DNA from 2 places in the Clostridium sp. JS66 genome. Region 2 is predicted to be linked to the other one. Evidence: riboswitches for the same ligand, from Rfam matches in the RefSeq annotation. Region 2 holds a riboswitch; the other holds the start of a gene.
What was found. A riboswitch is a leader RNA that binds a small molecule or an ion and turns the genes downstream of it on or off. The one in region 2 is predicted to bind magnesium.
Positions count from the first base shown of each region.

Region 1: another riboswitch for magnesium. It lies ahead of Q6H37_RS12390 (ABC transporter permease); the one in region 2 lies ahead of Q6H37_RS01300 (magnesium transporter).

Region 1 is NZ_CP131467.1:2,632,891-2,641,582, forward strand. It holds gene Q6H37_RS12360 (cytidylate kinase-like family protein) at 1-315, opposite strand, end outside; gene Q6H37_RS12365 (amino acid ABC transporter ATP-binding protein) at 297-1,058, opposite strand; gene Q6H37_RS12370 (amino acid ABC transporter permease) at 1,055-1,702, opposite strand; gene Q6H37_RS12375 (transporter substrate-binding domain-containing protein) at 1,862-2,737, opposite strand; gene Q6H37_RS12380 (LysR family transcriptional regulator) at 2,912-3,775, opposite strand; gene Q6H37_RS12385 (acetylornithine/succinylornithine family transaminase) at 4,524-5,762, shown strand; M-box (ykoK) riboswitch at 5,897-6,062, shown strand; gene Q6H37_RS12390 (ABC transporter permease) at 6,291-8,009, shown strand; partial or broken gene Q6H37_RS12395 (nitrate/sulfonate/bicarbonate ABC transporter ATP-binding protein) at 8,022-8,692, shown strand, end outside.
Region 2 is NZ_CP131467.1:259,075-267,766, forward strand. It holds gene Q6H37_RS01275 (TVP38/TMEM64 family protein) at 1-640, shown strand, start outside; gene Q6H37_RS01280 (CBS domain-containing protein) at 732-1,160, shown strand; gene Q6H37_RS01285 (YegS/Rv2252/BmrU family lipid kinase) at 1,341-2,246, shown strand; gene Q6H37_RS01290 (hypothetical protein) at 2,344-2,994, shown strand; gene Q6H37_RS01295 (YgiQ family radical SAM protein) at 3,295-5,229, opposite strand; M-box (ykoK) riboswitch at 5,624-5,793, shown strand; gene Q6H37_RS01300 (magnesium transporter) at 6,020-7,282, shown strand; gene Q6H37_RS01305 (Nramp family divalent metal transporter) at 7,324-8,523, shown strand.

The DNA.
Region 1 (8,692 bases), 2.4 Mb from region 2:
TGAACACCTGCCAACAATAATACAGGATTCTTTGTCAGCTAAATCTGATATTATCTTTCTCTGAGTATCAAATATCTTATTTTGTTTATCAAGTGAACTATCGCCTAAGGGAAACAGCATATTAAGAAAATTTGAGGTATAGCTTGTTTCTTCATGATCACTAATGGTGGATACTGGCAGATTCAACTTTTGAGAAGTGGTTTCTACTATATCTCTATCGTAATACTCTACTCCAAGTATTGTAGATAGTTCTCTTGCAATTGGTCTTCCTAAACTTCCAAATTGTCTATTAATTGTTACACAATACTTTTGCATATATTATCATCTCCAACTATTCTTGCAAGGAATGTTCTTGTACGTTGATTTTTGGGATTTGTAAAGATTTCTTCTGGTTTTCCTTCTTCAACAATGTATCCATCCGCCATAAAAATTACTCTATCTGAAACCTCTCTAGCAAATTGCATTTCATGAGTTACTACTATCATAGTCATGCCTTCTTTTGCAAGATCACGCATTACTTCAAGAACATCTCCCACAAGTTCAGGGTCCAATGCAGATGTAGGTTCATCAAAAAGCAAAGCTCTAGGTTCCATTGCCAATGCTCTAGCTATAGCAACACGCTGCTGCTGACCACCAGATAATGTGGTAGGCATTACATTTGCCTTTGATGCCAAACCCACCTTTTCTAGAAGTTCCATTGCCTTTTTTTCAGCGTCAGACTTTAATTTCTTTTTTGTTAAAATTGGTGCAAGAGTGATATTTTTTAGCACAGTTTTCATAGGAAACAAATTGAATCTTTGAAATACCATACCAACTTCTTCGCGATATTTTCGTAAGTCGTGTTTTTGAGCACAAACATCTTTATCTTCATAATATATAGTTCCACCGGATTGAACTTCCAATTGATTAATACAACGAAGTAAAGTACTTTTACCTGAACCAGAAGGTCCAATGATACATATAACTTCACCTTCAGTAACATCAACATTAATATCTTTAAGCACTTCCAGATCACCAAAATTTTTAGACAAGTTTTCAATTTTTATTAAACTTTTCATGCTTTAACCCTTCTTTCAATTTGTTTTTGAATAATAATGAGAATTGAGATTATCATCAGATAGAATACTGCACCTGCACTATAAGCTTGTATGGTATCAAAGGTAACTGCAGCATAATTTTGAATTTGTTTTGTTATTTCATTTACTACTATTACAGAAAGTATTGCCGTATCCTTAACTGTAATAATAAATTGGTTGAATAGAGCTGGTAACATTGATTTAAAAGCAGGTGGAATAACTACATGCCATAGAGTTTGAAAAGGTGTTAGACCAAGAGATACTCCTGCTTCTTTTTGACCTAGGTCAATTCCTTCTAAAGAGCCACGTACTATTTCAGCAATAAATGCACCTGAATTTAAAGATATTACTATAATTCCTGCAGCATTGCTCTGAATATCATGTCCAGTAATTTTTGGTATAACAAAGTATACATATAATGCTTGAACAATTAATGGTGTTCCACGAATAATCCATAAATAAATATTGGCAATAATCTTTGTAATTTTATTTTTGCATTGAAGTGCAAAACCAGATAAACATCCTATTAAAAATCCAAAAAAGATTCCGAACATTGAAACTTCTAATGTTATTTTTAGTCCATCCAAAAGCATGGGCATAAGAACTTTTAAAAAACTTAAATCCATAATATCATCCCTTCCTAGCACAAAACTTGCTACAATAGTAGTTATAATCATAGAAAAATAAATAGTGAAAGCTTCCCTTGATTAATTCATATTCAACCAATATGCTGCATTTATTGTAATAGTCTGAATAATCAAAGGAAGCTACTTGCATAAAGTTTATTATTTAGCAGCTTTACACCACTTATCTTCAAGTTTTGCTATTGTACCATCGTCATGTAATTTTTTAACTGCTGCATTTAAAATACTCATTAATTGAGGATTGCTTTTAGCAGCTTTAAATGAAACTGCAACTGCATATTGTGATTGATCCTGTGCAAACCATTTTCCAACCATTTGAAGTTTTGTATCCTTTTTAGTTGATATATAGTATGCAGTACCAGGAGCATCATGAACTACAGCATCTACCTTTCCATCTTCAAGTGCTTGAAGAGCTGTTGTAATAGAATCATGTATTTGAAGATTATTTTGAGATACATTAGCAGAAGCTAAATATAAATTGCTGGCAGTTCCTTTTTCTACAGCAACCTTATATTTACCACTCTTAATACTGTCAATTCCAGTTATTTCTTTTGGACTAGTATTTTTATTGGTAATTACTGTTAATCCTGCATTATAATAAGTATCAGTAAAATTCATTACTTTTTTTCTTTTATCTGTTGCACAAAGAGCTGCTACAACAAAATCAAGTTTACCTTCAGCAACGGATGTAGTTAATGGACTATAGTCCATAGCTTGTAACTTGTCACCTTCAATTTTAAAGCCTAGGATTTTTTGTAATTCCTTAAGAAAATCCATATCAAATCCTATTAAAGTTTTTCCATCTTTATCATAATAGGAAAATGGAGCATAAGTACCAGAAGTTCCTATTTTAAAGGTATAATCTTTCAAAGCACCTTGAAGTTTATCGGCGCTAACAGTAGTTGTTGTAGAAGCTTCTTCCTTTTTTGAAGAGCTGTTACCGCACCCGACTAGTGATACAATAAGAGTTAAAATTGTTAATACTGAAAATATTTTTTTTGTTAATAATTTTTTCATGTGTAATCCCCCCAAAAAATTTAGTAATCATTGATTTGATGTTTACAGAATAGCACCTGTTTAATAATTTGTCAATAAACAATATATTTTTTTGCGTTTTTATCAATGAAATAATGCATTTTTATCATTATGTTAATTATCGCATTATTCTCTATTTTCAAGATGTTAAAATGTTTACAATAATTCTTTTGTATATTCAATAAATTTTTTTGGAGCAGGTGAAAGATATTTTAAAGATTTTACTCCAATACCCAAAGTTCGAAATGTATATGGCTTAAGTGGCAAAGCATTAATTAATGCTGACCAATCTTTTACAATTAGGTTTGGAAGTATGCTGACACCAAGATGATTTGCAACCATGGAAATAATGGTATGGTCATCTGTTGATGAAAAGTGTATGCATGGTGTTACCTTTGCTTTTCTTAATGCTAGGTGTATATCATAATCAATTCCTAGTCCATGAATTATAAAAGGCTGATTTTGAAAATGAGAAATTTCATAAACTCCGTTTTCAGGAATTGGAAAATCTTTTGGCAAAATTGCCATAAGTGGATCATCTTTTAGAGGTATCCAGTCAAATTCTTGAGAATTTCTCTCACTGCAAAAACCAAAATCTACGGTACTATTTTCAATCCAGGATTCTATTTCGTCAATACCGCCTTCTCTTATATTTATATTAATACTGGGAAAATCTTTTTGAAATTCATATATGATTTTTGGAAGCCAGTTTATAGCAATGCTTGAATAGGTACCAATGGTGATGGAACCTGTAACTAGACCATTTATAGCATTTATGGTTTGCTCCAGATGAGAATTATTTGCTAAAAGCTGTCTTATAAGAGGGAGAATTGTTTTGCCATTATCTGTAAGAGATACTCCACGTCTTGTCCTGACAAACAATGAAAAACCAAATTCGTTTTCCAATCCCTTTATTATGTGACTAACTCCAGATTGAGTATAGCCAAGTTTATTACCACTTATTGTGAAATTGCCACTATCAGCTACATCAGAAAAAAGTTCGTATTTTTTTAAATCCATTTTACATCTCCTCCTTAAGGCTAAGTATCGAATATCTAATTTAAAAATTTAATTTGTGTGTGATATAGTGATAAAAATATATGATTAAATATAAATTAAGCTTGAAATTTGGAGGCCCACGGGAATACTGATTTTACACATTGAAAACGTATATATAATTTTTAGGTATGAAAAAATGTAATGTCTAACATACAAAAATGTAATTTTACTATTTTCAGAATATGTATTATTATAGTCAAAACGAATGAATAATACAAATATTGAAAAAAAGTTCATAAAGGATAACTTTGTAAGAAAGGAGAAATGACATGTAAATTTACAACTTTTAATTATCAACAGTTCTCTTCATTAAGGAAAGACCCTATTGAATTTGATGAAAACAGCAGCATATATTGTTGGAGCAGCTGTTAAATAATTTTTAGTCCATTAAAGTTTAGAATCACTGCAGACTAGGGAGGAGGCAATTATAGTAAATGCAGTTAAATTAGAGCCTAACCTTACTTAATAAAACTGTTATGATATAAAAATAAAAATGTAATTCAGAATATTCGTATTTATGAATGAAATGCTAAAATTAATTACCAAAAAAATTGCTTAAGTGTCCATAATTATATTTGATATGAATTTTTTATGGCAAAAAGGCTTTGACAAATAGCAGTAAAACATGTATATAGCCTTTCATTACTGCAATTGTGAAAGATTTTTAAATTTAAATTAAGAAAATTTATAGATAAAGGGGAGTATGAATATGAAATTAAAAGATAAGAATTTAACTGAAAAAGATGTAAAGGCATTAGTAAAAAAGTATATGATTGATACTTATGAACGTTATGATTTTGTTTGTGAACGTGCAAAGGGTATGTATCTTTACAATGATAAAGGGGAGGAATATCTTGATTTCTATGGTGGTATTGCTGTAAATAGTGCAGGAAATTGTAATGAAAAAGTTGTTGCTGCTGTGAAAGAACAAGTTGAAGATGTAATCCACACATTCAATTATCCATACACTGTTCCTCAAGCACTTTTGGCAGAAAAAATTTGTAAAACTATTGGTATGGATAAAATATTTTATCAAAATTCAGGAACAGAAGCCAATGAAGCAATGATTAAAATGGCTAGAAAATATGGTGTAGAGAAATATGGTAAAAACAAATATCATATTATAACGGCAAAAAACAGCTTTCATGGAAGAACTTATGGTGCATTAACTGCTACAGGACAACCTGATAATGCTTGTCAAATTGGACTTAAACCAATGCTCCCAGGATTCTCTTATGCTGGTTTTAATGATTTGGAATCTTTTAAAGCATTAGTAACAGAAAATACTATTGCAATTATGATTGAACCAGTCCAAGGAGAAGGCGGAGTTATTCCAGCTACTCAAGAATTTATGGATGGTATTAAAGCACTTTGTGATGAGAAAGGCTTGCTGCTTTTATTAGATGAAGTTCAAACAGGATGGTGTAGAACAGGTAATGTTATGGCATATATGGGTTATGGTGTAAAACCAGATATAGTTTCTATGGCAAAAGCTATGGGCGGAGGAATGCCAATTTCAGCTATTTGTGCAACTAAAGAAGTGGCTAAGGCTTTTACAGTAGGATCTCATGGGACAACTTATGGTGGTAATCCAGTATGTTGTGCAGCTTCACTTGCTCAAATTAATGAGCTGTTAGATAAGCACTTAGCAGAAAAAGCTAAAGAAGTAGGCAACTATTTTATGGATAAATTAAAGACACTTCCGTATATTAAAGCTGTTCGTGGTAAAGGGTTGCTTGTAGGTGTTGAATTTGACGAACCTGTAGGCAAAGATGTAAAACATGGATGTTTGGATAGAAAGATGCTAGTTACTTTAATTGGAGATTCTGTAATCCGTATGGTTCCACCACTTATTGCAACTAAAGATCACTGTGATAAAGCATATGAAATTTTAAAAGCATCTGCAGAAGAAGCATATAGAACACTTGAACTTAAAAATGTAGTTTAGGAAAACTATTGAATAAATATTATAATTGTAAGACTGCTGATAAATGTATTTTTATTAGCAGTCTTTTTATTTTTATTGACAAACTAAGTGGAAAAACTTATACTTACAAGGGTACAAAAGTTCAAATAAAATTAAATATGGATTGTTAGGTGAGGCTCCTATATTAGATACATGCTACTGCCCAAAAATATCGAGAGATGCCAATGGGTCAACAGGTATTACCGAATTAAGGTTTTACTTAATGTAGCTGAGTTTAACTCAAAGCTATATAGTGCTAAAGCTCAACGAAGGATGGTTTATAAGAATATTTATTTATTCGTCTTTAGAGTTTTTTGAGAGCCTTTTTTAGGGCTCTTTTGTTTTTATATATGAATTTTCAGTTTCTTTACAAAAATTATGGCATGAAGTATTTAATTAAATTTCACATAGACTTGATTACGTAATATGAAAGGTGGCGGTAATTATAATGAGTACTGAGGATGGTGATAATTATTGATTAACGAGTAAAAATTGAGGAGCGTGATTAGAATGAAATTAGAAAAGACAGTTGTAAATAGAAAGCTTGGAGTACTTGATATAATTATATTTTTAGTTATTGTATCAATATTATATTTGGCAATTGCTCCAGGTATAAAAGGGAATGTAAATACTAGTGGGATACAGGTTTCAACAGATGTAAGGAATCTTCCAATATATGTTTTGAAATCAGTTGGCAGAATGACAGTAGCGTATATTTTATCATTGATATTTACACTTATATATGGATACATAGCTGCACATAATGAAAAGGCAGAGAAGGTAATGATACCAGTACTGGATATTCTTCAATCTATACCTGTATTATCATTTTTGCCAGCAGTAGTTTTGGGACTCATAGCATTATTTCCTAGTAATAATATAGGTTTGGAATTATCTTCTATTATATTGATATTCACTGGACAAGCATGGAATATGACCTTTAGTTTTTATCATTCTATAAAAATATTGCCTAAAGATTTAGAAGAAGCTTCAGGAGTATTTGGATTAAATAAATGGCAGAAATTTAAAAAGCTAGAAGTACCCTTTGCTGTTATTGGATTAGTTTGGAATAGTATGATGTCTTGGGCAGGTGGATGGTTCTTTCTTATGGCTTGCGAAATGTTTACATTAAAAGGTAAGGACTTTAGGCTTGAGGGGATAGGTTCTTTTTTGCAAACTGCTGCAAGTCAAGGAGACAAGAAAGCGTTAGTTTGGGGGATAGCTGCATTAATAGTTGTTATTGTGCTTTTAGATCAATTAGTTTGGAAGCCAGTAACTGTTTGGGCAGATAAGTTTAAGATGGAGCTTACTGAATCTGGTGAAGCACCTCATTCGTTTGTACTTACACTTTTGAGAAGATCGGTGATTGTTGACTTTTTAGTTAAAAAAATATATGAACCTATTGCAGAAAATTTAAATGAGGCTATAGATAAGTTTGCTGTGAAACTTGCGAGTAAAGAAAGAACTAAAGGAATAGGAATAGGCTTTACAGTTAGATGGCTAGTAAGAATATTAATTTATGGAGTACTTTTATATTCAGGCTTTAATGCATTTAAATTATTAATGCAGCTTTCAAAAAATGAATGGGGAAGGATACTTCCATCTGTAGGTTACTCATTTTTGAGAGTTGTTGCAGCTCAAGTTATAGCGTTAATATGGACAGTACCTGTAGGAGTAGCTATAGGTATGAATAAAAAAGTAGCAAATGTTTTACAACCTATTATTCAAGTTGTAGCTTCAATACCAGCAACTGCACTTTTTCCTGTGATTTTGATATATTTTATGAATAAGCTAGGCGGACTCAATATTGCATCAGTGATTTTAATGTTAATGGGAACTCAGTGGTACATATTATTTAATGTAATTGCAGGAGCAATGGCTATTCCTGAGGATTTAAAAGCTGCAGCTAAAACTTTTGGTATTAATGGATGGAAAAGGTGGAAAGTTCTTATACTTCCTTCTATATTTCCTTATCTTTTAACAGGAATGGTAACAGCTACAGGTGGATGTTGGAATGCAAGCATTGTATCTGAATATGTTAATTTTGGTGGAAGAACCGTGTCTACTGTAGGACTTGGAGCTCTTATATCAGAGGCTACAGAAAAAGGGAATTATCCTTTGTTACTTATAGCTACAATCATCATGTGTGTTGTAGTAGTTGGTGTCAATAAGACACTATGGAAAAGATTATACGTATTATCAGAAGAAAAATTTAAAATAGAATTATAAAGGGGTGGGAATATGAAAAATGTAAAAGAATTTATAAAGGTTAAAGGAATTACAAAATATTTTGGTGGCTCAGATAAGCCTACTTTAGAAGATATAAATTTAACTATAAATGAAGGTGAATTCATAGCTATATTAGGGCCTTCTGGATCAGGTAAGTCAACACTACTTAGAACTATAACAGGATTAGTAAAGCCAGATTGTGGTGAAGTGATTTTTGATAGTAAGAAGGTAACTGGAGTAAATCCCTATGCTTCTATAGTTTTTCAAACCTTTGCACTTTATCCATGGCTTACTGTTAGTGAAAATGTAGAGCTAGGTCTTAAGGCTAAGGGATTTCCAAAAGATTATACAAAAAGAAAAGCTGAAGAGCTTATAAGCCTTATAGGTCTTGATGGATTTGAGGAGGCGTATCCAAAGGAGCTTTCAGGAGGGATGAGACAAAGGGTTGGATTTGCTAGGGCATTAGCAGTAGAACCAAGGCTTTTATGCTTGGATGAACCTTTTTCAGCATTAGACTTTTTAACTGCTGAAAATTTAAGAACGGAGTTAGTTGAACTGTGGCAGGAAAAAAGGATGCCTATAAAAAGTATAATAATGATTACTCATGGTATTGAAGAGGCTGTACTTATGGCAGATAAAATTGTAATGCTCAGCAGGAATCCTGCACATGTGGTTGATGAGAT
Region 2 (8,692 bases):
GCAGTATTTCATTGGAGCACTATTAATTATTGTATTTGTGTATTTTATGATGAAGTATGGAAAAAGATTGACTCACTTAAGGATAAAACATGTTAGACATTATATTTTAAGCTATGGTAAATTTGCTTCTGTAGCTTTTGTAATACTATATTCCTTAAAGCCTGTAGCTCTAATTGTTCCAGTCTCACTTTTATCCATTGTAGCAGGAAATGTTTTTGGGCCTTACAAAGCACTTTTACTCAGCATGATAGGTTGTTTTACATCAGGTACTTTAGCTTTTTTCCTAGCAAGATTTTTAGGTAGATCTTTTGTGGATAAACTTTTAAAAGGTAAAGCCATGAAATTAGATTCAAGTATTGAAAAACATGGAACTGCAATAATGTGCATAATGAGATTATCATTCATATTTCCATATGATCCATTAAGTTATGCAGCAGGACTTACTAAAATGAAATATAGAAGTTTTATTATAGGAACTATGATAGGCGTTTTTCCGGAAATGGTTTCTTATTCATTTATAGGAAAGAGTTTGGAACATCCCTTTTCAATTAAGTTTTTTATTCCGATAATATTCATAGTAGTTGTGGCAGTAACTGCATTAGGCATATATAAGTCGTCAAAAAAGACAAAAAGTTTATAAAAGCATTTTTTCTATAAATTTACGCTTATATTCAAGGAAATATAGGGACACAATAGTTTTACAGTGTAAATTTTGAAGAGAGGTGTTTTTGATGAAAGTTCAAGACATTATGACTAAATGTGTTGTTAGCTTAAATGCCGAAGATAATGTTGAAAGAGCAGCACAACTTATGAGAAAACATAATATAGGCGCAATTCCTGTATGTAATGGAGACAAAGTTATAGGAATAGTTACAGATAGGGATATAGCTATAAGGTCTGCAGCTGAAGGACAGAATTCCGAAAAGCAAACAGTTAGAGAAATCATGTCCTCAAATCCAGTTGTAGGTGACCCTAGTATGGATATTGAAGATGCATCTAGAATTATGAGTGAAAGACAAATAAGAAGATTGCCTATAATAGAATCTAATAATCTAGTTGGAGTAGTATCCTTGGGAGATATAGCTGTCCAGCCTAATCTTCAAGAAGAAGCAGAAGAAGCACTTAGTAATATTTCTGAACATACTGCACCAGAAATTTAAAATTTAATAATTTATGAATAAATCCACAAGATTCTTTCATAATCTTGTGGATTTATTATATAAGGTGTTATAATGTAGTAGATAATCATAAAATTAGGACTTTTTAATGAATATATTATATTTTATGATTTAAATATTAGTTTAAGTAATAAGGCTTATTAAAAATAGGAGAGTTTTTGTATGAAAAAAGTAAAGTTTATATATAATCCGTATTCAGGAGAGAATACCATAATAAGTGGTATTGACAAGGTTATAAAAGTGCATCAAAAATATGGATATGAGGTTGTACCTTTCAGAATTAGTTTTGAATATAGTATAAGCGAAGCTTTTAAAGGTATAAATAAAACTTATAAATATATTTTAATAGCTGGTGGAGATGGAACCATTGACGAAGCTGTAAATGAGATGAAAAAGCTAGACTTGAATATCCCTATAGCAATACTTCCAGTGGGTACTGCTAATGATTTTGCAAAATTTATTGGGGCTCCTGAGGATATAGAAGCAGCTTGTGAACAAATATTGAACAGTAAACCTAAAAAATTGGATTTAGGAAAAATAAATGACAAGTATTTTTTGAATGTGGCAAGCACAGGACTTTTTACAGATGTATCCCAAAGAACAGATGTGAATTTAAAAAATACAATAGGTAAACTTGCTTATTATATCAAGGCATTAGAGCAGTTACCTAGTCTTAGAAAACTTAAAATAAAAGTGTCATCTGAAAATGATGTGTTTGATGATTATATGTATTTGATGTTAATATTTAACGGACAGACTGCTGGAAATTTAAAGTTTGCATATAAAGCAGAAGTGGACGACGGAATGTTGGATGTAATAATAATAAAAGCAGGAATGATAAAGGACATGATATCGCTTTTTATAAAAATGTTTAAGGGTGAACATTTAGAAGGTACAGAAGGACTTGTGTATTTTAAATCTAATAGAATAGAGATAGAATGTTATGAAGATATAGTAACGGATATAGATGGAGAAAGAGGACCAGATTTTCCATTAGTTATAGAATGTATAAAAGGTGGAATAGAAGTTTTAGGGACAAATATACCTGAGAAAATGCTTTTAAGTTAAATATATGAATCATATATTTACTTAAAAGCATTTTTTAGTAATATAAATTTAAATTTTATAATAAATATAAGATAGTAGTAATGTATCAGGAGGTAGTATGTTAAAATTCTATATCTATATTTCTTTGCTACTTATTATAATAATACTTTTATTTAAATGCTTTTATTTAGATTTATATTCACCTAAAAAGGTTAAAACAATAGCATTAATCACCATATTGGTTATGGGTTTAAGATATGCTGCACTTTTAATATTATTTTTGGTTAGTAACATAAAATATCTTTATTTACTAAAACCTTTATTTTTTATGAATCTAATTGGTGTTCCCTTAATAATTTTGATTGTACTGTATATATTTATGAAGGGACATATTATAAATTTTTCTTGTATTTTTATAGCATTAGGAATATCGATAATATTGTATGTTTCTATTATGTTAAAATGTACATGCTTTCTTCAAAACTCCAGTAATATTGGTTATACTATGATATTTGCGCAAGATACTTATATATATTGGGTGTATATTGGAATAAATACTATAACATTATTTTTGGCTATAAGTTTTATTAATAAAACTTATATAAATAGAATAGGGATGAGTATAGTAATTTTAGCTTCAATTGCAACTATAATAGAATATATAGTATGGATAGCTGGAATTGTTTTGATTGCGGAGAATATTATAGGAGATATGTTATGGATAATAGCGCTAATATATGCTTTAAATAGGGTGAAAAAGAAAGCTTAAAAAATATTGCGAAACAATATTTTCGAGAGGACAGAGGACAGTTAAGGTAAGTTTTTTCCCTTACGTCAGAAAACTAATTTATTTTTAAAGCTTGTTTTGCTAACACAAAACAAGCTTTAAATTTATATAAATTAGTAATATTTCACTTTAATGAAACGAGTAATTGAAAATTTAATTAAAGATTTTTCGTAGTGCAACGGAGAAAAATCACCCTTCACTGTCCTCTGTCCTTTGTCAATTGTCCTCTGAAAAAGTTGCATCGCATTATGCTCAAAAGGTGAAAGCTAAAATAATATCAGTTTATTTCTTAAACTTACTTTTAAATGATTTTTTAGATGCTTTATTTAAATTTCCAACTTTACTTTTATGTTTATAAGAACTTTCATTTTTTGATTTAGCGGCAGTAGATGAATTATTATGAAAAGTTCTTTTTTTAGGTGCTGTTTCGTGAATAAGGCAATTGGAACTATTTCCTATCAAATCTTCACGATGGGCTTTAATTAAAGCTTCTTTCACAAGATTATAGTTTTCAGGAACAGAAAATTGAAGTAAGGCTCGCTGCATACTTTTTTCCTTTTGTTCCTTAGGAACATAAACTTTTTCATTAGTTAAAGGATTAATACCTGTGTAATACATTGTAGTTGATAGACTTCCTGGTGTAGGATAAAAATCTTGAACTTGTTCAGGAATATATCCCATATTTTTAATGTATAAAGCCAATTCTATGGCAGCATTTAAATCACTACCAGGATGACTAGACATAAGATAAGGTACTAAATATTGTTTTTTATTTAATTTTTTATTTATTTCAAAATATTTTTTAGAAAATCTATCATATACTTTACTGCTAGGTTTCCCCATTTGTTTAAGGACCTTATCGCTTATGTGCTCTGGTGCTACCTTAAGCTGACCACTTATATGATGTTTGCAGAGTTCTTCAAAAAAAGCGGTATTCTTATCATAAATAAGATAATCATATCTTATTCCAGAACGTATAAAAACTTTTTTAATTCCAGGAATTTCCCTCATTTGTTTTAAAAGATTTAAGTATTCCCTATGATCAACTATTAGGTTTTTACAAGGATTAGGTGAAAGACATAACCTATTTTTACAAACTCCTCGGGTTTCTTGAACTTTACATGCTTTATGTCTAAAGTTTGCAGTAGGTCCACCTACATCATGTATATAGCCTTTAAAATCATCTAGTGTAGTTAAAAGTTTTGCTTCATCTAAAACAGAGTTTTGGCTTCTAGCTTGAATAGTCCTTCCTTGATGGAAAGTAAGAGCACAGAAGGAACAAGCTCCAAAACAACCTCTATGGCTAGTAATAGAAAACTTAACTTCCTTTATAGCAGGGATACCACCTTCAGATTCATATATAGGGTGATATGTTCTAGTATAAGGAAGGTTATATACTATATCCATTTCCTCTTCAGTTAGAGTGAATTGAGGAGGATTTTGAACAATATAGTGATCCCCATGCTTTTGAACTAAGGTTTTTCCGCTTATAGCATCCTGTTCATAGTATTCTGTTTTATAAGCTTCTGCATAGCTCTTTTTATCATTAGATACTTCTTCAAAAGAAGGAAGCTCTATAAAATCATTTAAATTATCTATTTCTTTGCATGAATGTAATGTTCCTCTTACATTTGTTAGCTTATTAATTTCCATGCCATATTTAAGAAGGTTAGCTATTTGGACTACAGTTTTTTCACCCATTCCATACATTAAAAGATCTGCTTTAGAATCAACTAATATACTTCTTCTTACTTTATTATCCCAGTAATCATAGTGAGCAAATCTTCTTAAACTTGCCTCGATGCCGCCAATCATAATTGGTACATTTTTATAAGCTTCTCTAGCTTTGTTACAATATACAATAAGAGCTCTATCAGGTCTGTTACCGCTTTTTCCACCTGGAGAATATAAGTCATCATGACGCTTTTTCTTTGATGCGGTATAATGATTTACCATTGAGTCTATATTACCAGAGTTTACAAGAAAGCCGAACTTAGGTTTTCCAAGACGTTTAAAATCTTCGACATTATTCCAATCGGGTTGGGCTATGATTCCAACAGTGAAACCTTCACTTTCCAATACTCTAGATATTATAGCTGTACCAAAAGAAGGGTGATCTACATAAGCATCACCTGTAATTATTATAAAATCTAGTTGGTCTATATTACGTTTTTTCATATCTTCTTTACTAATAGGTAAAAATTCTTTATTTATTATCATTTAAATGCTCCATTCAGTTACAATTTTTCTAAATCCTATATTAGCATAACCAGAATAAAATATGAATATGAAATTAAAAATACTTCTATTGATTTTTGTACAAATGGATGTTTTTACAGATGCATGTTTCAATAATTTGTTTATGAAAAATATTAATTTTACATAAAATTTACCTTAACTTAAGAGCAACTTAATGCATATAATATAATGTAATGATATATTATGAACCGATAATTCTTTAGAAAATAGTAAAAATTCTTTAAAAAACATAGAAAAACGAATTAACAGAGAACTAAAATAATTAAACACTTAAATTTAAATAAATTCACTGTTTAATGGTTGCATTTTTATAAATTTGTACTATAATTAATAATGTAAAATGAAATTATAAGTTTACTTATGTTAGGTGAGGCTCCTATATAGATATACGCTACTGCCCGGAAACATCGAGAGATGCCAATGGGTCAACAGGTATTACCGAATCAAGGTTTTACTTAATGTAGCTGGACTTAATAAAAGTCTAAAGCTATATAGTGCTAAAACTCGTACGAAGAAGTTTTAGTTTATTGGAGGAGTCTTTTTAGACTCCTTTATTTTATTTTAAGGTGGTGCGATAGATGGAAAGTGGCCCTTATGGTGGTCGGTCAAACTCGAAAGTAAAACTAAATATAGTTATATATAGAGAGACATTTATATTAAAATCATAATAAAATTAGATTTTTTTCATTTCTAAAATTCTTATGACTTTTCCATAAATATCTTTCTATATAAGTAAGGAGGAATATTTATGAAAAAGTTATCTGCATTCTTTCTAAGTAAGGTTCTTCATAAAAAAATTTATGATGAATTTAACGATTCAATAGGAAAACTTTGTGACATTTATGTAACTACAGAAGATGGTCTTCCAAGAGCAATAGGTTACAAAATAAAAAAAGATGGAGAAGTTTTAAACTGTGAATTCAAGAATATTGCATTTTATGAGGATGACGATAGGATAATAATAAAAGGTGAAGGTGTAAGAGAAATAATATTGCAGAAGTATTCATACCTTCTATCTAAACATCTATTAGATAGGCAAATTGTAGATATCAATGGAAAAAAGCTTGTAAGAGTTAATGATTTAAGAATTGCTGAGATAGCAGGAGAACTTAGAGTAGTAGCTGTAGATACCGGAGTTTTAGCTTTAGGTAGAAGACTTGGTGTGGAAAATATGGTTAAAGGCTGCTATAAATTATTTAATAAAAAACCAGCAGATAGTCTTATTATTTGGGATAATGTTGAGTCGCTAGAGATGGTCAATAACAATTTAAAGTTATCTGTTACTTATAAAAAATTATCAAAACTCCATCCTGCAGATTTAGCGGATATTTTTGAGGATATGGATATAAATTATAGAAAAAAGGTTTTTGAAAGCTTGGATCAGAATCTTGCAGCGGATATTTTAGAGGAAATTGAACCAGATGTTCAAGCAGATATTATTGAAAATTTAAGTCAATCTAAGAGGGATGAAGTATTAGATAATATGCCTAATGATGAAATTGCAGACATATTAGATGAAGTTGATGAGGAAACTGCTGAAAAGATTCTTTTATCTATGGAGAAAGAAGATGCTGATGAAGTAAGAACACTTATGCAGTATGAAGACGAAACTGTAGGAAGTATAATGAATAAGGATTTTATAGATTTTAATATAAATATAACTGTTGAAGAAACTATAGAACTTTTAAGAGAAACAAATCCAGAGGATGAAGTGTCACATTATATATATATTACAGATCAACAAGAAAGACTTCAAGGAGTAGTGTCGTTAAAAGCACTTATAATGTCAGATCCTAAAAATAAACTCAGAGAAATAATGTTAACTAATATAGTAAAAATAAATGATAATGAAAATATAGATGAAGCTATAGAAATGTGTTCAAAATATGATCTTCTCTCTTTACCTGTAGTAGACAGTAGTGAAAAGCTGTGTGGTGTAGTTATAATGAGCGATATAGTAGAAGATATACTAATCCCAACATGGAGAAAGAGATTTAAAAAGGTAGGATAGAGAGAAGGTGTTTAAAATTGAAAAATAGAAATAAGTTTTTAATGATATTAGGAATAATAGGGCCAGGGCTTATTACAGCAAATGCAGGAAATGATGCAGGTGGAGTAGCCACTTACTCTGTAGTAGGAGCTCACTATGGTTACTCCATGCTTTGGGGAATGTTTGTAATAGCTATAGGTCTTGCAGTAATTCAAGAGATGAATGCAAGGATGGCTGTAGTTACAGGAAAAGGACTTTCAGATTTAATAAGAGAAAGATTTGGTGTCAAATGGGCTTTTTTTGCCATGATTGTACTCATAGTTGCAAATTTAGGCGTATGCATAGGTGATTTTGCTGGAATTGCTGCTAGTTTGGAGTTGTTTAATATAAGTAAATATATAACAATTCCAATACTTGCAGTAGTTATGTGGTTTATGTTAACTAAAGGAAGTTATTCAAAAGCCGAGAAGATATTTTTGCTTCTTACACTTACGTTTTTTGGATATGTTATAACTGCATTTTTAGTGAAACCTGACTGGGGTCATGTTGTAACAAGTGTTATAAAACCACAGGCTAAGCTTGATAAAGGGTATTTTTTAGTGCTTATAGGAATGATAGGAACTACTATAACACCTTATATGCAATTTTATTTACAATCATCCATAGTAGATAAAGGAATATCCTTAAAAGAGTATAAATATGAGAAAGTGGATGTTTATGTTGGAACTATTTGGGCAATATTAACGGCACTTTTTATAACTGTATGTACTGCAGAAACTTTATTCAAAGCAGGTATAAGTATAGATAGCGCGCAGGATGCAGCATCAGCATTAAGACCATTAGCAGGAAATTATTCATTTATGCTATTTGCCATTGGACTTTTTGGAGCATCATTTTTAGCATGTTGTGTTATACCTTTATGTACAGCTTATGCTGTATGTGAGGCATTTGGATTTGAAAGTGGTATTGACAACAAAATAAAGGAAGCACCTGTATTTTTTGGTTTGTTTTTATTTATGATTGTCATAAGTGCAGTAATAGTTTTAATACCTAATATTTCTTTGATTAATATAATATTAGTAACTCAGCAGTTGGCAGGGGTATTGTGCCCTGTGGTACTTATATTTATGATAAAACTTGTAAATGATACTGAAGTAATGGGTAAGTATGTGAACAGTACAATACAAAATTTTATTGCAAAAGCTACAGTAATACTTATAATAGCACTTACAATACTAGCTTTTGGTGGAAATTTTGTATAAATATGTTTTTACATAAATTAAGCATAATGCGAAGCAAAGCTTCGCATTATTTTTAGATATTATGCAAATTTAACTCCTAAAAAGTTGAGTGTATTTTTTATGGTTTAGTGAGCAAACTAAATTTATAAAACCATAAATTATAGCTTTATACTGAATCAAGGAGTGAGTT